DNA from 3 places in the Carnobacterium sp. 1290_CSPC genome. Region 3 is predicted to be linked to each of the others. Evidence: riboswitches for the same ligand, from Rfam matches in the RefSeq annotation. Region 3 holds a riboswitch; each other region holds the start of a gene.
What was found. Region 3 has a riboswitch for FMN ahead of AC973_RS01655 (ECF transporter S component). Riboswitches for the same ligand answer to the same signal wherever they lie in the genome.
Positions count from the first base shown of each region.

Region 1: linked by a shared signal. The riboswitch ahead of ribD (bifunctional diaminohydroxyphosphoribosylaminopyrimidine deaminase/5-amino-6-(5-phosphoribosylamino)uracil reductase RibD) and the one ahead of AC973_RS01655 (ECF transporter S component) in region 3 are both predicted to bind FMN.
Region 2: linked by a shared signal. The riboswitch ahead of AC973_RS04215 (energy-coupling factor ABC transporter ATP-binding protein) and the one ahead of AC973_RS01655 (ECF transporter S component) in region 3 are both predicted to bind FMN.

Region 1 covers NZ_JVVG01000002.1:3,393-10,072, reverse strand. The annotation lists gene AC973_RS00070 (M24 family metallopeptidase) at 1-919, opposite strand, end outside; gene ribE (6,7-dimethyl-8-ribityllumazine synthase) at 1,065-1,538, opposite strand; gene AC973_RS00060 (bifunctional 3,4-dihydroxy-2-butanone-4-phosphate synthase/GTP cyclohydrolase II) at 1,557-2,753, opposite strand; gene AC973_RS00055 (riboflavin synthase) at 2,754-3,356, opposite strand; gene ribD (bifunctional diaminohydroxyphosphoribosylaminopyrimidine deaminase/5-amino-6-(5-phosphoribosylamino)uracil reductase RibD) at 3,357-4,451, opposite strand; FMN riboswitch at 4,572-4,693, opposite strand; gene AC973_RS00045 (endonuclease III domain-containing protein) at 4,788-5,426, opposite strand; gene AC973_RS00040 (methylated-DNA--[protein]-cysteine S-methyltransferase) at 5,511-6,038, opposite strand; gene AC973_RS00035 (tautomerase family protein) at 6,138-6,521, opposite strand.
Region 2 covers NZ_JVVG01000053.1:8,419-15,098, forward strand. The annotation lists gene AC973_RS04205 (energy-coupling factor transporter transmembrane component T family protein) at 1-492, opposite strand, end outside; gene AC973_RS04210 (energy-coupling factor ABC transporter ATP-binding protein) at 493-1,425, opposite strand; gene AC973_RS04215 (energy-coupling factor ABC transporter ATP-binding protein) at 1,401-2,243, opposite strand; FMN riboswitch at 2,364-2,489, opposite strand; gene AC973_RS04220 (OsmC family protein) at 2,560-3,009, opposite strand; gene AC973_RS04225 (acyltransferase family protein) at 3,119-5,032, opposite strand; gene rplQ (50S ribosomal protein L17) at 5,452-5,832, opposite strand; gene AC973_RS04235 (DNA-directed RNA polymerase subunit alpha) at 5,858-6,680, opposite strand, start outside.
Region 3 covers NZ_JVVG01000024.1:30,180-36,859, reverse strand. The annotation lists gene AC973_RS01680 (ABC transporter permease) at 1-236, shown strand, start outside; gene AC973_RS01675 (GNAT family N-acetyltransferase) at 911-1,324, shown strand; gene AC973_RS01670 (segregation/condensation protein A) at 1,340-2,095, shown strand; gene scpB (SMC-Scp complex subunit ScpB) at 2,092-2,724, shown strand; gene AC973_RS01660 (pseudouridine synthase) at 2,761-3,483, shown strand; FMN riboswitch at 3,546-3,663, shown strand; gene AC973_RS01655 (ECF transporter S component) at 3,772-4,392, shown strand; gene AC973_RS01650 (helix-turn-helix domain-containing protein) at 4,477-5,544, shown strand; gene AC973_RS01645 (RecQ family ATP-dependent DNA helicase) at 5,525-6,680, shown strand, end outside.

The DNA.
Region 1 (6,680 bases), on a different contig from region 3:
AGGGGTAAACGACTTCTTCTAAGTATCCTGGATCACGTTCAGCGAGCTGACTTTCATCTTTCACTGCATAGCCAGAACGGCTAGACAAGCCACCTTTATAGGCTACAGTTAATGCAACTTTATCGCCATCATTTAACGTGTTATCAGTTGGATAAATATTAGCGTCTTTAAAACGATCACCGAAGGCTGCAATGGTCACAACAGAAGGATATTGACCATCGCGATTTAAGTGATTACCTGCTTCTAACTCACTTTGGTCAACGGCTAGCTGGTTCATTGCTTCAAGGACAGCATCAGATGCAAGGGAAGCTCCGTATTCATAACGAGCGATTTCCTCTGCGTTGTTTGTTACACGAGCACCTTCTTTTGGATGCATGTATAGTTGGGTTGCATTCACTACCTTGTCAGAACCGAAAACTTCTTGTATACCATCCACAATAAATGCTGGTATTGAATGATGGTTGTGGAAGTTAGTCATATCATTAGATAAAAGCTTCCAGTCTACTAATCCAATTCGTTTAGAATCATCTACTTTAATATCTTTTAAATAGTCAGCGAAAGTTTTAGTGAAATCCATAGGTTGGTTTGGTAAAGAGAAGAATGGACAAAGAACGCCTTCGCTTTGTGTACGTGCCATACTAGTCTTATTGAAATTCTCATTACCTAAAATCAATGTCGACGTCCCGTCTTGGTTTATTACTTGGATAGCTTCCTCAAATCGTGGAATAAAGCCAGTTAAATATTCAAAATTACTACCGTGTTCCTTGTCTGCGTAAATCATCAATGATGAGAAGTCATATTTTCGCATTAACTGAAGGACTTTCTCCTTGCGTTGAGCGAAGGTAGCGTCACTTAAAATGATAGGTTTTCCAGAATTATCCTTGGTTGGCGCTAATGTTTGTTTAAATTGAATCGTCATATGAAGTCTCCTTAAGCTTTTTACGCAAATCATCAGAAAGATATGATAATTGAATGCGCTTTATTGTTCCAACATCCATCTTACCATGATTTAAAATTAAAGCTAGTCTTGTACTGTTAGAGATATTTTCATATGGATTGATGACCTATTGTTGTTTAATTTCCTTGAATAAATTAATCATTTCAATAGCATTCGTTGCATAAGTAAACCCAAGGTTACCAGCTTTAGTACCAGAGCGTTCAATAGCTTGTTCGATGTTTTCAACGGTTAAGACACCAAAAATGACCGGTAATTTATGGGTTAAACCTACTTGAGATACCCCGCTTGATGTTTGATTAACTACCACATCAAAGTGACTTGTAGCCCCTCTAATCACAGCACCCAGTGTAATGATTGCATCATATTTACCTGTTTCAGCCATCGTTGCGGCTGTAAGCGGGATTTCATAGGCCCCCGGCACCCAAGCAACGTCGATATTTTCTGTCAAAACGCCTGAACGCGTAAGGCCATCTTCACAACCACTTAGTAAGCTTTTAGTTAAAAAATCATTGAATCGTGCAATGACAATCCCAATTTTAACATCTTCTCCGTTGTACAATTTTCCTTGAATAATATTCATGCTATTTTCCTCCATATTTTATAAGTCTAATAAATGACCCATTTTTACTTTTTTAGTGATTAAGTAGTTTTCATCATCCGGATTAGCAGCCATTTCAATACTCACACGGTTGGCTACTTGGATACCAGATTCTTCTAATTGTGCGATTTTATCTGGGTTGTTGGTCATCAGGTCAATGGACGTCACACCCAGTTCCTCCAACATTTGTGCAGCCGTATGGTATTCCCTTAAATCATCTGGGAATCCTAGGGCATGGTTCGCTTCTACAGTATCCAGTCCTTCTTCTTGTAACTGGTAGGCTTTTATTTTATTGATTAAGCCAATACCGCGACCTTCCTGTCTTAAATATAAGAGAACACCCTGGCCAGCTTCATTGATTTTCCGCAGGGCTTCATGTAATTGCTCTCCGCAGTCACACCGGTTTGATCCCAGTACATCTCCCGTTAAACATTCAGAATGCAAACGCGTTAGGACCTGTCCCTTACCTGAAACATCCCCTTTTACCAAAGCCACATGTTCTTGATTATCTACATCGTTGATAAAAGTATGGATAGTAAATTCACCAAATTTTGTCGGCATCTTAGCTTGTGATACATGGCGGGTATGACGCTCAGTTTTTAACCGGTAGTCTTGTAAGCCTTTAATAGTGATGACTGGCATCTGCCATTTCTCTGCTTGCTCAAGCAATTCGGCTTGGCGCATCATCGTACCGTCTTCGCGCATAATTTCTACACAAACACCCACTGGATTCAGTCCAGCTAATTTCATCAAATCAACCGTTGCTTCTGTATGACCATTTCGCTCCAAGACACCATTTTCTTTCGCCACCAATGGGAAAACATGTCCCGGACGGTTAAAGTCGCTGGGTTGGCTATTTGGATTTGCTGCTTCACGCATGGTTAACCCACGTTCAACTGCGGATACACCTGTACTTGTCTCTTTATGGTCAATGGATACCGTAAATGCGGTTGTATGTGGGTCTGTATTATTATCCACCATCGGCGACAAATTCAACCGACTAGCTACTGCTTGACTCATTGGCTGACAAATCAACCCTTTAGCATGAGTTGCCATAAAATTAATATTAGCTGTTGTTGCAAACTCAGCTGCACAAATTAAGTCTCCTTCATTTTCTCTATTCTCATCATCCAAAACCATAATGATTTGGCCTGCTTGTAATGCTGCTAATGCGTCTTCGATTGTTGAAAAATCCATCTATACCCGCTCCTTCACTGTAAATTGCTCAATATACTTACCAACAATATCATTTTCTAAATTCACGATAGTGCCTACTTGATAGGTTGAAAAAATTGTTTGTTCACTGGTGTGAGGAATGATTGATACTTTAAATGTATCTCCTTCAACGCCAGCAACTGTTAAACTTGTGCCATCGATAGCAATAGACCCCTTCATGATGATATAGCGCATTAATGGTTTACTTGTTTGAACCGTGTACCAATTAGCGATACCATCCTCCTCAATTGCGGTGATTTTACCAATACCATCAATATGGCCACTTACAATATGACCACCGAATCTTGCATTTGCCTTCATCGCCCGTTCCAGATTCACGCGGCTATTGTTAGCAATTCCTTCTAAAGACGTTTTCGCAATCGTTTCTGGCATCACTTCAACTTGGAAATTCGTATCAGCGTAATTCGTCACGGTAAGACAAATGCCGTTCACACTAATCGAGTCACCTAGATTGACATCGGATACTATTTTTCTTGAGGCAATGGTTAAAAGAAGTCCTGCATGATTGTTGATGGCCTCGATACTTTCAATACGGCCAATATCTTCGATAATTCCTGTAAACATTTAATCCACCCTACTTTCTATCAAAAGGTCTTTACCTAATGACGTGATTGCCTGAACATTACTTGTAAGTGCTTGGTCCATCTGCGGAAAACCAAAACCACTGATAGGACTATACTGGTCAAAACCACCAATTACTTTGGGCCCAATATAAGTGTGAATTTCCTGGATTAAACCAGCTTCAAGTAACGAAGCATTTAGTTTTGATCCACCTTCAACATAAATACTTTGAATACCTTGTTGGCCCAGTTGTGTGATTAAATCAAGTAAATCTACTTTGTTATCCTTTTCCTTCACAACCAATAGCTGACAACCGGCTGCTTGATAGGCTTGGTGATCTTCTGGGTTCTGATTAATTGTCGCAATAATTGTGGGCGTTTCCTTCGCTGTCGCCACTAATTGGCTGTTTAAGGGGAGCTTCAAGCTAGTATCACAAACAATACGGATAGGATTAATCCCCTCAAAATCGTCAATTCGAACAGTTAACGATGGATTATCAGCAAGCGCAGTCCCTATGCCAACCATAATGGCTTGGTTACTGTGGCGTTGGTAATGCACATGCTCTCGTGCAATTTTGTCCGTTATCCACTGGGAATCCCCAGTGTAGGCAGCCGTCCGCCCATCTAGGGTCATGGCGTATTTCATGGTGACATAGGGGCGTTGATGAGTCATAAAGTAATTGAATTTACGGTTAAGATCTTCACTCTCTTTGGCTAATAGACCCGTTTCTACTTCAATATGGTGGTTTCTTAGTTCCTGGATGCCTTTTCCAGCAACCAATGGATTCGGATCAATTGCAGCAACTATCACTTTTTCAATACCCGCTTCGATAATAGCTTGCGTACAAGGCGGCGTTTTACCAAAATGACAGCAGGGTTCCAGCGTGACGTACATAGTTGCCCCTTTTACATCATGCCCTTGTTCGCTGGCATCCTTTAAGGCTTCTCTTTCCGCATGCAAACCACCATACTGCTGATGATAGCCTCGACCGATGATTTGGCTATTCTTTACGATAACTGCACCAACCATAGGATTAGACCTTGTCCAACCCTGTCCTAATTTGGCTAGGTCAAGTGCTTCTTGCATATAGTCTTTCATTCACTCATCCTTTCTCTAAACAACAAATAATCCAGTCAGAGTGACGAAAAAAAGCCCTAGAAATAAGATTCCTAGGGCACACAAATAAACTATAGACTTATAGTATTCGTTTATTTTAATTCTACTCTTCTTCCATCCAGACTCTACTGTCGGTCTCGGAATTACACCGAGTCAACCCCTAATTAAAGGGGGTCGCGGACTTTACCGCCGGTCGGGAATTACACCCTGCCCTGAAGATTTTATTTGAATGTTTATGGTGATATCATACGGTATTAAAAAGAAAATGTAAACCCAAATGTATTTTTTAAATTAAAAATATATACTATAGAGTATTTATCATGGGTGATTGGATAAAAAATTTCCCTTCACTTGGCCATTTTTACCCAAGTATAGTTTGCCAAACTCATCAATTAAGCCATGGAATTCCTGGGCTTCTTCATAAGTGAAGTCATCCGGTAGGTTAATCTCTTGGTAAAGGCTTTGATAGGTTGTGTACGAATTGCCTGTCAACCAACTGAATAACCGCCTAGCGTAGGCATCAGCGATAAACGCTGGTTGGTCAAATATAAAAACGCGAAATACGTCAGCTGTTTCAAACCCTACCCCCTGTAATTTCAAGATTTCACTTCGCAACTGTTTTCCGTATTCATACTCCATGGCTTGATAATCCCATTTGTGGTTATCAAACCATTGGAAACTGGCTTGAATTGCTCGCGCCTTGTTGCGGTAGAATCCACTTGGTCGAATCAACGTTTCTAATTCTTCCAGTTGGAGTTTTAAAATTTCTTCTGGCAAAAAGTCAGTAGCTGCGTTCAAGTTATTTAGGGACTTTTCAACGTTACGCCAGTTGGTATTTTGAACAAGGATAGCCCCCAAGATAATTTCTACCTTAGATTCAGCAGGCCACCATCCTTGTGGCCCCATTTCTTTCAGTAAAGTATCATATAATTTTCTAATAGCTAATTTATCCATCATCTCACCCTAAATTATTTTGCCGTTATGTGGTATTTTTCTTTGCATCTTCATGTAAAAATTAATGGGTTCCTATGAGCGTCACACCTATACTTGGTGGTTATCTAGCTTGGATTGGTCAAAGCCTTCTAAAGCCAGCAAGGCAATTTTGCGGTCGATACCACCTGCATAACCAGTTAATGCACCGTTAGTGGCTACAACCCGGTGACATGGAATTAGAATCGAAATGGGATTGTGGCCAACAGCACCGCCAGCTGCACGAGCTGAGCCTCTTTTCCCAAGAGTGTTTAAAGCAACTTTATCAGCTAATTCCTTATAGCTAGTCGTTTGGCCGTAAGGGAGATTAATCAGTGCGTTCAGGATTTGCTTACGGTAAGACGTTACTTCTGGGGCCAAAATGTTTGGGTCAAGAGTTGGGTTCTCACCAGCAAAATAAGCGTCTAACCAATTTTTGACTTGCTTTGTCACTGGCGTTTCTCCTTCTATCATAGTCTGTAAATCGTATTTACCACCAAAGTATCTTTGATCACTAAACCACAATCCTTTAATCGCATGTTCATCATTCACGATAGTCATTTGACCAAGTGGTGAGGTGTAAGATGATTTGTAATACATGGTAATCCCTCCTGGGTTAAGATGACAGATACCCTAGCTATCTCAAAAAAAGATGGGGATAGCTAGGGTATGGCTATTATATACTTGTAGTAATGCTACTTATTCTGCGTACTGTGCAATACCATTACCAAAGGACCAGTTCTCTTTATTTACTTCTACTAAGTTGATAAAGACATCTTCTTTGCGAATATCTAATTGGCTATTTAATTTATCAGCAACTGTCTTGTATAAAGCTTTTTTCACCTCAGTTGTACGCCCTTCATTCATCGTGATTTGAATGATCACGATACCATCTGTACGGTCAATACCTAGGTAGTTGGTAGAAAATATCAGTTCTTCAGCTTTTAAATCATTAACAACCACAAACTTATCCTCTTCAGGAATGCCAACTGTTTCAAGCATAGATTCGTAAACTAACTCACCTAGTTGTGATTTAAATTCTGCAGTCCTACCTTCTAAAAGATCGATTCTAACTAATGGCATGTAGCACACTCCTTATCTTTTTGCATAATATTATTATATATGAAAATTTAATTAAATTGCTAGTTTCACCCTACAACAATTTTTTAGAAGTACCGTACTATACATTGATTGATATATGTAAAGGAATATCTTTTTATAGGTACTTGTTGATTTCTAGCA
Region 2 (6,680 bases), on a different contig from region 3:
CAAGGCAATCGATAACATTAAGGCAATCTCATGGACTGGCAAAATGTTACGAACAGGCTTCAGCAAGGCTTCCATAGCATCGGTAATAGCCAAGGGTTGAGTAGTCAAAGTCAAAATCGTCGATAGGAAAATAATCAATAGGAAGCGGACAAAAATATAGGCCGCATTGGATAAACCACCAGTTGTTAAGGCTAGTGGACCAAATGACCACAGGACGTCCCCGGTATGAGTAAAGAGGATTTGTAGGGCTACCGTAAAAATGATAATAGCAATCATGGGTTTTAAACCACGTAAAAATATCCCTAAAGAAATCCCAGTTAAAAAGACCAAACTCGTAACCACTGCAATCATGACGATATTGGTCGTGACATCAGTTGCCGCAAACACCAGCAACATCATGACAATCAAGCCCACCAATTTCACCCTTGGGTCCAGTTTGTGCATCAAGGAATTACCGGGAATGTACCGGCCAATAATCAATTTATCTTTCATCTATAATTGGCCCCCTTCCCCTGTAATAAATCCGCTTAACTTGTCATCGTCATTTTGTCCGGTTGCTAAAGCCAATTTATCAACAATTAAGTCAGCTAAAGCATCGACAGTTAAGGGGACTTCTATCTCATTGTCCCAAAGTGAACGTTGTAATTTATTTTGTAAGTCGAAAGCAAAGTCAGCTGCGTCCGGTAAAGCCAATTGGTGGCTGGCTAACCAAGCAGGATCTGCAAATACTTCAGCTGGTGTTCCTTCTTTCACACATGTACCTGCATCCAACACAATCACGTGGTTGGCATAAGCCGCCACATCTTCCATTTGATGGGTCACTAAAACAATCGTCAACCCTTGATCTCGGTACAAGCGGTCGAACATAGACATCATTTCCATCCGACCTTTTGGATCCAATCCAGCAGTTGGTTCATCTAAAACCAGTACTTCTGGTTTCATGGCAATCACCCCAGCAATAGCTACACGGCGCATTTGCCCACCAGATAACTCAAAGGGTGACCGCTCAAATAAAGTCGAGGCAATCCCAACTGCAGCTAAAGCCGCTTCAGCTTTCTCGCGGGCCGTTGCTTCATCGTCGCCAAAATTCATGGGCCCAAACATCACATCTTTAAGCACAGTTTCTTCAAATAGTTGCCCTTCAGGAAATTGGAAGACCATCCCCACTCGTTGGCGGATCTTCTTCAAGTCTTTTGGTTTAGAGTCAGCTGACACTACCGCCTCACCAATCCGTACTTGGCCCACAGTGGGTTGTACCAAGGCGTTAAGGTGTTGGGTAATGGTCGACTTCCCTGACCCAGTATGGCCGATAATCGCCGTATATGAACCATCTGGAATTGTCACATTGATATCATGGAGAGCTTCACTAGCGAATGGTGTGCCCGCGCCATAGGTAAAGCCTACTTGTTCAAATACGATTTGCATAACCATTCACCCAACCCTTCTTCATCAAAATACGCATCCGGCACAGCAACCCCACGTTTTGCTAGGGCACTTTTTAGTTGCTCGGAAAAAGGCACATCCAAACCAATCTCAGTTAACTCATTCCCGTAAATAAAGATATCAGCTGGCGTACCCTCTTTAATAATTTGCCCCTCTTTAAAAACAAGCATACGGTCAGCTTCCGCCGCCTCATTTAAATCATGGGTAATCGAAATCACAGTTAGGGCCTTATCTTGTTTGATATCCGCCACAATTGCCATCAATTCGTCCCGACCTTCAGGATCTAACATTGAAGTCGATTCATCTAAAATAATGATTTTTGGTGCCATAGCAATCACGCCCGCAATCGCAACCCGTTGCTTTTGACCACCAGATAAGGCTGCTGGTTCCTTGTCGCGGTAGTCCCACATTTTAACCCGTTTTAGGGCAGACTCCACCCTCTCATGCATCTCATCAACCGGCATGCCCATATTTTCCAAGGCAAAAGCCACATCATCTTCTACAGTAGCGCCCACAAATTGGTTGTCTGGATTTTGAAAGACTAGTCCAACTTGGCTACGAATATCCCATAAGGTTTCCATAGATAGGACTTTTCCATCCACTACAATTGTTCCAGATTTAGCTTCTAATAAGCCTACCAATAGTTTTGAAAATGTTGATTTCCCTGATCCATTATGACCAATAATCGCTAGCCACTCACCTTCGTAGATAGTCGTTGATAGGCCATCTATAGCTAATTTCTCATCTGATTGACTATATTGAAAAGACAAATCCTGAACCTGAATAATCGGTTTCGCCATCTTGTTCCCTCGCTCACTTTATATATTTAAGAAAAAACTCCTCCAACGTTACTTGGAAGAGTTTGTTAAAGAAGACCAAGCCCAGCTAGCCACTTGTATCGCTGTCTCGTTCATCCTGCTATACGCTTCTTCCATCCTGACTGTAACAGTCGGTACTAGAATTCCACTAGTTCAATCACCTAATACACCTGGTAATTCGCGGACTTTACCGCCGATCGGGACTCGCACCCTGCCCTGAAGACATTTTATTTATTTTTCACTTAGTTTAGTCTACTAAAATCCACCAGTAAAAGCAATCATTAGATGTCAAGACACCTCACCCCTTTGAACCGTCACCATAATCATTAGCGTGAATTACCATTTCCGTGTATGTATAATCACCGATGATTTGAGATACCGGACACCGTCCTTCTGCCTCATAAACAATGGTTTCTGCCTGGTCGCGTGGTAAATCGAGGAAAACGTCTACTTTAAAATCAAAGTAGGTAACCTTCGTTTCCTTGTTTAACTTATAGTCCACTTGGATAGCTACCTCGCTGGTTACATCCTTGATTCCGTGTCGGTCTAAAGCAATTTCAATCGTCGCATTCAAGCAAGTTGCCCATGATAAGGCAATGAGTTGTTCTGGGTTAGTCCCCGGCTCATCTGCTTTCAATGGACTTGATGTTTGAACCCGCAACTCATTTTCCCCTTCAACCCAAGCCATTCCTTTAAGTCCTTGATCATTATGCACTCGTGTTGAATATAACAATTTATCCTCAGCCATATGCGCATTTCCTCCATCTTCTTGGTTATGCTCTAATATGGGTCATTATACCCCTAATACTCCTAGCAAAAAAGGCAATCGCATTTAAATCATGCAATTGCCTTTGAATTCAATATTCTTTTTTCAAGACTTGATACATGCCATTTGTCAGAAATTGTAACCAAACTTGCCCACCATCCGAATTAAAGTGTACCCCATCCTGACTTAGCCAAGTAGACGCTTCAGCATGGTTGGTATAGTAATCATGCCAGTCCAGTAAGTAGACTGAATCACTTTCGTCACTAGCTGCCTGAGCCAAAGCTTTATTTACATCATCTGCCCAAGGGCGGTCAACATGCGTATTCACTAGAAAAATCGTTTTCTCTCGACCAATCTCATCTAAGAAGTCACTTAGTTGTGCTGATGTAAAGCCACCATTCGCACCTAGGTCAACCAAAACGACATCTTTTAGCATACCCTGCGCGTCCAAGCTAGCTGGATAGCCAATTAAGGTATATAACTGGCGGCCAACCGCAGCGTCCACAATTGCATTAGGATACAAAGTATACAAACCTTCTGATTCGCCCACCATTAAGGAATCACCGATGAAAGTCACAGATAGCTGATACGCAAACCGAGCTTGCTCATCAGGAATACCTTGGTAAAATCCTAATGATGCCTCACTTAAGTTCTTTTTATAAGTTGAAAGACTAGCGTCAGCTTGTTTTTCTTGCTCAGCCCTTTGTTTATTCAGTTCTTCAATCTTCTTGGCTTGTTGAGCAGCTTGCTGCTCCTCTACCGTCACATTGTCAGCCGGTTTAGACACCGCCACCGCACTCACGCCTCCTAGGAAAACGAGGGCAAATGCAATGAATAAAATGCGGGTCAACCAGGGTGCCGGCTCTTTAAACAAGTTGCGAACCTTAGTAAAAAGACGGAGGGGTTGGTTGTTACGCACTTCATTGAAAACCGGCACCGGCCATCTTTTTTCCTCTAGTAAGGCATAAGATAAACACGACAGGATAATAATCAAAATGACTTGTGGCCAAATACTATTGGTAAACCAATTCTGGCTGGTTGGTACCATATGAAATAGCACATTGATTGGGTAATACCATAAATACATATGGAATGTACGTTCACCTAACCACCGCAAGGGTTTAAATTTCAATAGAAAACCAACCCAAGAGCCTTTATAAGTCAACAAGGCAATCATTACAGCAGCTAATAAATCAAAGCCAAACATTCCACCATAGTAAGTGAACGTCGCTGCATCAAGCATGTGGAGCATCCCATAAGTGAGTATAGCCAATAGGCCTAACAACACCACATCAACAATAAAGTGGTGAAAGCGCCCAACTCGGTCCTTCAACCAAGTAGCCAGTTGGTCCATATCCAACAATTGAGCAGCAGCCCCACCAAGAGCAATAGAGAAGAATCTAGTATCCGTACCATAGTAAACTCTTGAAGGATCTTCACCGGGTGTGAAGACGATCGCCATCAAGATGCCTGACAAAAGTGCGGCAGCGAGCATGACCAAACCGGATTGCCATCTGGTCTTGGTGAAACGTCGACTAACCTTGAAGAATAGTGGCCAAATGACCATAAACTGCATGTAAACGGCTATATACCAATAATGAGTGGTCAAAGACGGGTGTAACATATTGGCGAAATAGGACGATCCAGATAGAATCTGCTGCCAATTATTGACAAATAACAAGGATGTGGTTAGATTAATGCCGATATTGACCAATAACTGTTGCCTAAATAGTAGTAAATAAGTCAGCCCCACCATTGTAATAATGACCATGGGCCACCAAATTTTACGTATGCGACCCCAGGTTTTCTTAAAATAAGATTCCTGGATATCTGCTTCATATTTACTCTCCATTTGACTCGTCACTAGGTAACCTGAAAGGACTAAAAAGATGTCCACCCCTAAGAAACCACCTGAAACAAGGTGAGTTAGATAGTGATATAAAATAATACCCAACATCGCTAAGAATCGAATTGTATCAAACTGTGTAAAGTAGTTTTTCTTCATTACCTTCGCCTCTCTAAATTGCCAAGCACGCAATTGTCAATGCTCGAGACAATTTACGCAATTATAATACATATATTATATCGATAGTATAGGAAAATGAGAACATCAAATTTTGAGATTTCCCAAAGCCCTGCCGACAAACGACGCACTAAAGAGCAAAAAAGTGGTTGAGCCCTAGCCCCAACCACTTTAGAAAATAAAAAAGCATATATGCTACCAAACACCTGTTGGTTAAACAACACATATGCCGAACCAATTTTTCACCTAAATGAATTGGCCTTGATTTATTCATAAGACTTATGGATATATTCCACTCCTAGCGAACTTCATCACGCTAGGAGTAGATAGAGCTAGACTCGGTTATACTAGGTACAACCACCATCATGACACTCCGTTTTATACATCACTAAAAGTTTTTATTAAACTAATTCAAGAATAACCATTGGTGCAGCATCGCCACGACGAGGTTCAGTTTTTAAGATACGAGTGTATCCACCTTGACGTTCAGCGTAACGAGGACCAAGATCGTTGAATAATTTTTGTAAAGCAGACTCGATAACGATGTCTTCACCTTCAGCGCGAACATCGGCGATTTCGTTACGAACGAATTGGTTCGCTTGACGACGAGCAGCTAAATCTCCACGTTTACCTAAAGTAATCATTTTTTCAGCTGTACGACGGATCTCTTTCGCACGAGTTTCTGTTGTAGTAATACGTTCATTGATAATTAAATCAGTAGTTAAGTCACGTAACATAGCTTTACGTTGAGAGCTAGTACGACCTAATTTACGGTAACCCATTGTCAGTATCCTCCTTTATGATTTATTAATCTTCTTGACGTAAAGATAAGTCAAGAGCAGCTAGCTTGTTTTTAACCTCTTCAAGAGACTTACGACCTAAGTTACGTACTTTCATCATTTCTGGTTCAGACTTGTTAGTCAATTCTTCAACAGTATTGATGCCTGCACGTTTTAGACAGTTGTATGAACGAACTGATAAGTCTAGTTCTTCAATAGTCATTTCAAGCATTTTTTCTTTTTGTGTTTCTTCTTTTTCGACCATAACTTCAACTTGACGAGCTTCGTCTGTTAAGTTAACGAATACTTCCAAGTGTTCCGTCATGATTTTTGCCGCTAAGCTTAATGCTTCTTCGGGTGAAATTGTACCATCAGTCCAAATATCCATAGTCAATTTATCGTATTCGTTGATTTCTCCGATACGAGTATTTTCAACTTGATAGTTTACTTTGGAAATTGGTGTGTAGATAGAATCCACTGGAATTTCGCCAATTGGCATTGAATCCACTTTATTATTTTCTGAGCGCACAAAACCACGACCGTTTTTAACATTCATAATCATGTGGAAACGAGCGCCTTCTGCAAGCGTACAAATATGTAAGTCTGGATTCATAACATCGAAATCAGCATCGGCAATAATATCAGCAGCTGTTACGTCAGCTGGACCTGTGATGTCAATTTCTACTTGTTTTTCTTCTACGTCATACAATTTCAATGATAATTGTTTTACGTTCAACACAATCTCAGTAACGTCTTCACGTACACCTGGGACTGTTGAGTATTCATGCAAAACATCGTCAATTTGGATTGATGTAACTGCTGTACCTGGTAGTGAGGACAACAAGATACGA
Region 3 (6,680 bases):
TAGCCTCACAAATCCCATTCTTCACACCATTTGTCATGCCATTTAGAATAGCTGCTGAAACCGTATCGACCACAGAATTAATCTTGTCTGTCATCATTTCACTACTATTCTCAATCCTTTGCCTATGGTTATCCGCCAACTTCTACAAGTCAAACGTCCTGACTTACTCAGACAAAGGCTTATTCGGCACACTGAAACAATCTTATACCTTAAGACAAAGTGAGAAAAAAGGCTAACAACAACTATCTAGTCAGGTCTCTTTAGACCTGGCTATTTTTATCGAAATCGATATGAGAAAGATTGACTAACGTAACAGAACACCACTTGTCATTGATCATTAATCAAACTGAAACTGTGCGTTTTTTTGAAAGAACAAGTATACATTACCGTAGGCAGACGATTTATAATCAGGTAATTTGTTAAACATACATACATTTTACAATTTATCCAAAAGGTACATTATATTAGTAGCAAGCACATTATAAAAAATATTGCCAAGGTAGTAGCCTCCTAGAAGCCTTAGCAGTGCGACCACCATTAGGCCTTGACTGAAGGTGGTCGCACTGCTTTTTTAAGGCGATGATAGGAATGGTGAGTGTCTTGGGCAATCAAATATTTACTACAACTCAAACTGTATAAAAATACAACACATCAGCTAGCAAAAACATGCAACAACAATTATGCAAAGAGTGCTTTTCGTAGTCGGGTTCGTTCGACCAGCTCAAATCCTCTTCTAATTAGTTTGCATCACACTGCGTGTGATACCGCACTAACTTTCCAGTGTTGTTGAGCTAAACGGTCTCTCTCGCACCCTTAAATATTTTTAATAAAAATTGCCTTGACTGTTGATATATGCTAATGTACTCTTACACATACTTTGTTATTATGCAAAAGTAAAAGGAGGGCAAAGATGTTAGTGCCTTATATAGGAAGATACGAGAAAATCGTAATGGGCCTATTATCCTACATCCCTGAGTTTAAAGAATTTTCTGAACTTAAAGAAGAAATGGATAAAATTAATCAGCAAGAACGTAAAATTTATTTATGGAAAGAAGCTGATTCTGATAATATCATCGGTTTAGTAGGCTTTGACCAACATGATGATACAGATACTTTAGTCGTGCGTTATTTATCGATCAATCCTTCTTTTAGAGAAGAAGGACTTACTTATGATTTATTAACGGCATTAAAGAAAGAATTTCCCGTTTATTCCCTTACTGGTGTAATTTCCCTATCTACAATTTTGTCAAAATGGACAAAACGTCGCCAAGAAGAGTTGGACAAGGAATTGGATAATAAACAAGAAAACACACCCCAAGTCTAGGAGAAAATTGTCAGGATGAACGATCAAACAAGTGAATTAACATTAGATCTAGCGGCCTTTGAGGGGCCGCTTGATTTACTATTACACTTAATTAAAGATTTAAAGGTAGATATTTTTGATATTCCCATCAATCTGGTTACCGACCAATATTTAGCTTATATTCATACCTATGAAGCCTTATCTCTGGATGTTGCTTCAGAATATTTGGTGATGGCGGCTACTTTATTGGAAATCAAAACACAAATGATGCTACCAAAAACGCCCAAAGAAGCAGTTGAGGAAGAAGATGATCCACGTGACTCATTAGTGGAACAATTACTCGCTTTCCAGCAATATCAGGAAGTTTCCCATATCTTAGCGGATAAACAGGCTGAACGGTCGTTGGAATATACCAAGCAACCATCAGACTTATCGGCTTATCAAGAGAAAATCCCTATGACGGGTCGCCAATTAACGCCTGATGACTTGTATAGAGCCATTCAAAAGATGGCCTTCCGCTTGAAAAATCAACAACCTATTCAAACCACGATTGCAGGTGAGTCTTACTCGGTAGGGACTGCAATGATGGATGTTCGCCAAGCCTTCGTTGAGGCGGACCGGGATGTATTGATGTTTCAAGAAGCTGTTTTTCTTGGAAAAGTTCAATCGCGTAGTCAAATTATTAGTATGTTTTTAGCGATTTTGGAATTAGTGAAGTCAAATGAGTTATACTTATACCAGGAAGACTTAAGAGCAGATATTCAATTGATTAGACGGGAGGAAAGTGAATGAATGCAGTCGCTGCAATAGAAAGTTTACTTTTCGTAGCAGGTGAAGATGGGATTGCTGTCGATGAACTTGCCAACTTGTTAGAGATACGACAGGAATGGGCTTTATACTACGTGATGGTTTTGAGAAATCGTCTCCAACACGACCCACAATCTGGATTAAGAATTACCGTTATTAATGAACGTGTTCAATTAGTGACCAAGGCAGCATACGGTGAAGTGGTCAAAAATTACGCGGTTTCTCCTTTTGCAACGAAATTGTCTCAAGCGGCATTGGAAACATTGGCGATTATTGCCTACCAACAGCCAGTCACGCGAATGACGATTGATGATATTCGAGGTGTTCAGTCATCTAATATGATCCATAAATTACTAGAGCGAGATTTGGTTATGGAAACGGGCCGTCAGGATTCACCAGGTCGGCCGATTATTTACGGGGTAACTTCTTACTTCTACCAATATTTTGGTTTGGAGTCCTTAGAAGACTTGCCGGATATTCATAATCTAGTCTTAGATGGCTCGGTAGATGAAGAGACCCTTTTTAAAATTGATGATAACGGTGAACCTGAACAAAAAGACTTTAACCAAACAGACCTTAGCCAGACAGAATTTAATGAAACAACAGCAGAATAAACGACTGAATAGGTCACCTATAGGAGTTATTTAAAGATGGAAAGATTACAAAAAGTGATGGCACACGCAGGTGTTGCCTCGAGACGAGAGTCTGAAAAATTGATTGCCGCAGGACGTGTGAAAGTCAACGGTGAGGTTGTCAGAGAGCTGGGCCATAAAGTATCCAATACTGACCGCATTGAAGTAGACCAAGTACCTATATATAAAGAAGAACCAGTGTACTACGTATTCTACAAGCCAACTGGCGTGATTTCTGCAGTGAAAGATGATAAAGACCGGAAAGTGGTGACTGACTTTTTCCCAGGAATTGAACAACGGATTTATCCAGTAGGACGGTTAGACTACAATACCTCAGGATTATTGTTATTAACTAACGACGGTGAATTCGCCAATACCTTGATGCACCCTCGCTATGAAATCAACAAAGTCTATGTGGCTAAAGTTGAAGGTGTCATTACCGGAGAAGAACGTAAGCAATTAGAGCGAGGTGTTGAAATTGACGGTGTGAAAACTGCCCCAGCACAAGCGAAAATTCTTTCTGTTGATAAGGACAAAAAGACCACCATTATCGAGTTGGTTATCCATGAGGGGCGTAACCGCCAAGTCCGTAAAATGTTAGAAGCAGTGGGTCATCCGGTAGCCAAGTTGAAACGTGAACGTTACGGCTTTTTAGACCTTAAAGGTTTGAAACCAGGAGACAGCAGAACCTTACTAAAACACGAAATCGAAGAATTATTGGCGAATGCCAAGAAAAAGTAAGCGTCCTACTTGAAAAAAGTAAGATACTTGCTATAATAGGTATTATAATCAAATAAATTTGAAGCAATCTTCAGGGCAGGGTGAAATTCCCGATCGGCGGTAAAGTCCGCGACTCCCATTTGGGACTGATCTAGTGAAATTCTAGAACCGACTGTAAAGTCAGGATGGAAGAAGATGGGCGGACTATGTCTGTTTGCCTATACTCTTTTTACCTTGAAGGTGGAAAGAGTTTTTTTATTTCCACTTTTGAGTGCCAACCCCATGAAGTAGAAAAGGAGAGAAATTCACATGGGAAAAAATCACACTAAAGAAATCGTATTGGTCGCAATTGTCGGGGCACTATCATTCATATTGATGTTTATTGGTTTTCCAATCATCCCGGCCTTACCTTACTTAAAGGTAGACTTTTCACTTGTACCAATCTTACTCGTCGCATTCATTTCAGGACCTAAAAAAGCAGTTGCTGCCAGCCTAATCGCCAACGGTTTACATTACATGTATACAGGTGGTGAAATGGGGATTCCAATCGGTGACGCAACAGCCTTTATCGCGACTATCGCTTACATCTTGCCAATTTATTACTTATTGAAAGATCAAATGGCGACAGTTTACACAGGTAATCAATCAGCGAAAGAAATGAATTTCGGCAAAACGATTGCTGCTTACCTAGCTGCAACCCTTTCTTTAACATTAGTGATGACTATCTTAAATTACTTCGTGATCACACCATTCTACATGCAAGTCATGAACTTCGATGTAGGTAACATGCAAACATATATCCTTGCGGGTATCATCCCATTCAACTTGTTCAAAGGGGTATTGGTTTCCCTTCTAGCACATTTCGTCCTAGTTCAAACCCTACCAACCCTAGTCAATCGATTCGGTACGCGCGAATATTCACACCATTAAAAGTGAAGCATTGTTAATTTTCTGGTATGATAGACCCAGAGAATCATGTCGGGAAAAAATAGTAGGAACGTTGGAGGGATAGGATTGGATACTTTATTAATGGCGATTGCTTTTAAAGTCCAAGCCCTACCCCCGAATTCCGTATATCAAGTGTTGATTGGCAAGCGAACAGCCACAACACTTTTTTTTGCATTTTCAAACAATTTAACTGCCTATTTCGGTCTTTATCCAAAACTTGCAAAAGACGCATGGATGTCCTATACCCAAAATGTAGCTGAATATATCTCGGTGGAAGCTATCTTCCGCCAAAACGATCAAACCAATTATATGCATTTGTTAGTTGATGACATCCTTCAAAAACGAAACGGTCTGATTATCCCAAGTCACCACCACAAGCACCACTTAGCCTTCAAATTATTGCTGCAAGTCCTATCCAATATTCAGGCCGAAAACCCGCACTATAGCCCAATTGTCCAGGATTTAGAAGTTCAACAGCTGATCAAAGATTTTATTTCAATGGCCAAAAGTGCAGACGCGCCCCAAGCTGGCTTACAGGCCATAACCAAAAGCCTTCATCAGCAACTCGCTAAGGAACTATCTGCCTTCCCAGACCAGGCAGCCCTCATTTTCCTAGAACAGTTTGAAGGCGCCAAATTACCGGCACAAACCCTTGAACAAGTAGCAGAAAATCATCAGATTTCGAAGCGGGCAGTTGTCATTACCCAACAGGCCTTGATGGATCAAATCTATCAAAATTGGGTAAGTGGTCATACTTTAGGGGCAGAAACTCAATGGCTGCAAGTTTTTGCCCAAGGGGTTTTTAACCAATTCCCAATTTGGAATCAAACTACGCAAGATACTTTAAATTTAATCGACCAAGGTTGGTCACTTCAAAAAATTGCTGATAGAAGACGGTTAAAATTATCTACCATAACAGAACACATCATAGAAATTACCTTGAGTTTTCCTTGGATAATTCAACCAATTGTGGTTGAAGAACTTAATTTGAAAGACATTTCACCCCTTGTAAGCCAAGAGCCAGATGAGAATTTCGAGTCCTTTAAAGCGAGATTCGGCGAGAAAGATTATTGGTTATATCGGTATTGGCATATCGTCTACCAGAAAGGAGCCCATGATGACAGATTGGCATAAACGCCTGGAAGAAGTGACAGGTTACCAAACATTTAAACCCGGGCAATTGGCGAGTTTAGAGGCTTTAGACCGACAGGAAAACGTGGTGGCCATTTTACCAACTGGTGGAGGTAAATCTTTAATATACCAAATCAACCAATATAATGAATCTGGTGTAACATTGATCATTTCGCCCTTGATTTCCCTGATGCAAGACCAAGTCAGTCAATTACAACGGATGGGATTAGGACGGGGCATTGCCTTAAATTCTACCTATGACCGCGGGGAACAAGCTTATATTTTAAGCCACCTATCTGACTATCAATTCCTATTTCTATCACCAGAAATGCTCCTGAAAGATCAAGTAATCAGGGCCTTACAACGGATGGACATTCAATTATTAGTTGTTGATGAAGCCCATTGTATTTCTCAATGGGGTTACGACTTCAGACCGCAATATACTGAATTGAAAAAGGTTCGTCAGCTCTTAAAGCAACCAAAAACATTAGCCTTATCTGCTACTGCCAACCAATCCACACTAGCAGATATCAAGGCTTACTTATTTGAAGAGGGAGAACCTATTCAACTGGTAAAAGAATCAGTTGACCGACCAAATATTTTCTACCTATTCGATGAAATTGACGCCGGTGAAGTGAGGGTAAACAAATTGCAGGATTGGTTAGACCGGTTGCCTAAGCCAGGAATTGTTTATGTCCACCATAAAAGTGAACTCGAAGAACTCAACCAATGGATGAAAGATCATACAGATTTGCGGGTCGCTTCTTACCATGGGGATAGAAGTCTAGAGGATAGACATATCATCCAAAGCCAGTTTCTACAAAATGAATTGGATATTGTTTTTGCAACGTCAGCCTTTGGTATGGGAATTAACCATGGTCATATACGCTTTGTCTTGCATTATCATCTCCCTAAGAATATGGCAGACTTTATTCAAGAAGTCGGGCGGGCAGGACGAGATCAGGAACAATCAGTGTCAATTGTCTTATACGATCATCGCGAGGCAGCTAGACTGCAGCAAATGCGCCGGTTATTAGAAGACGAGGCAGACTTGTTGGATGATTTATTGGAACGGCTGTTTAAACAGGCCTTAACCCAAAGTGAAGTTGACCAATACGCAGATAGCATAAGTGCCATGT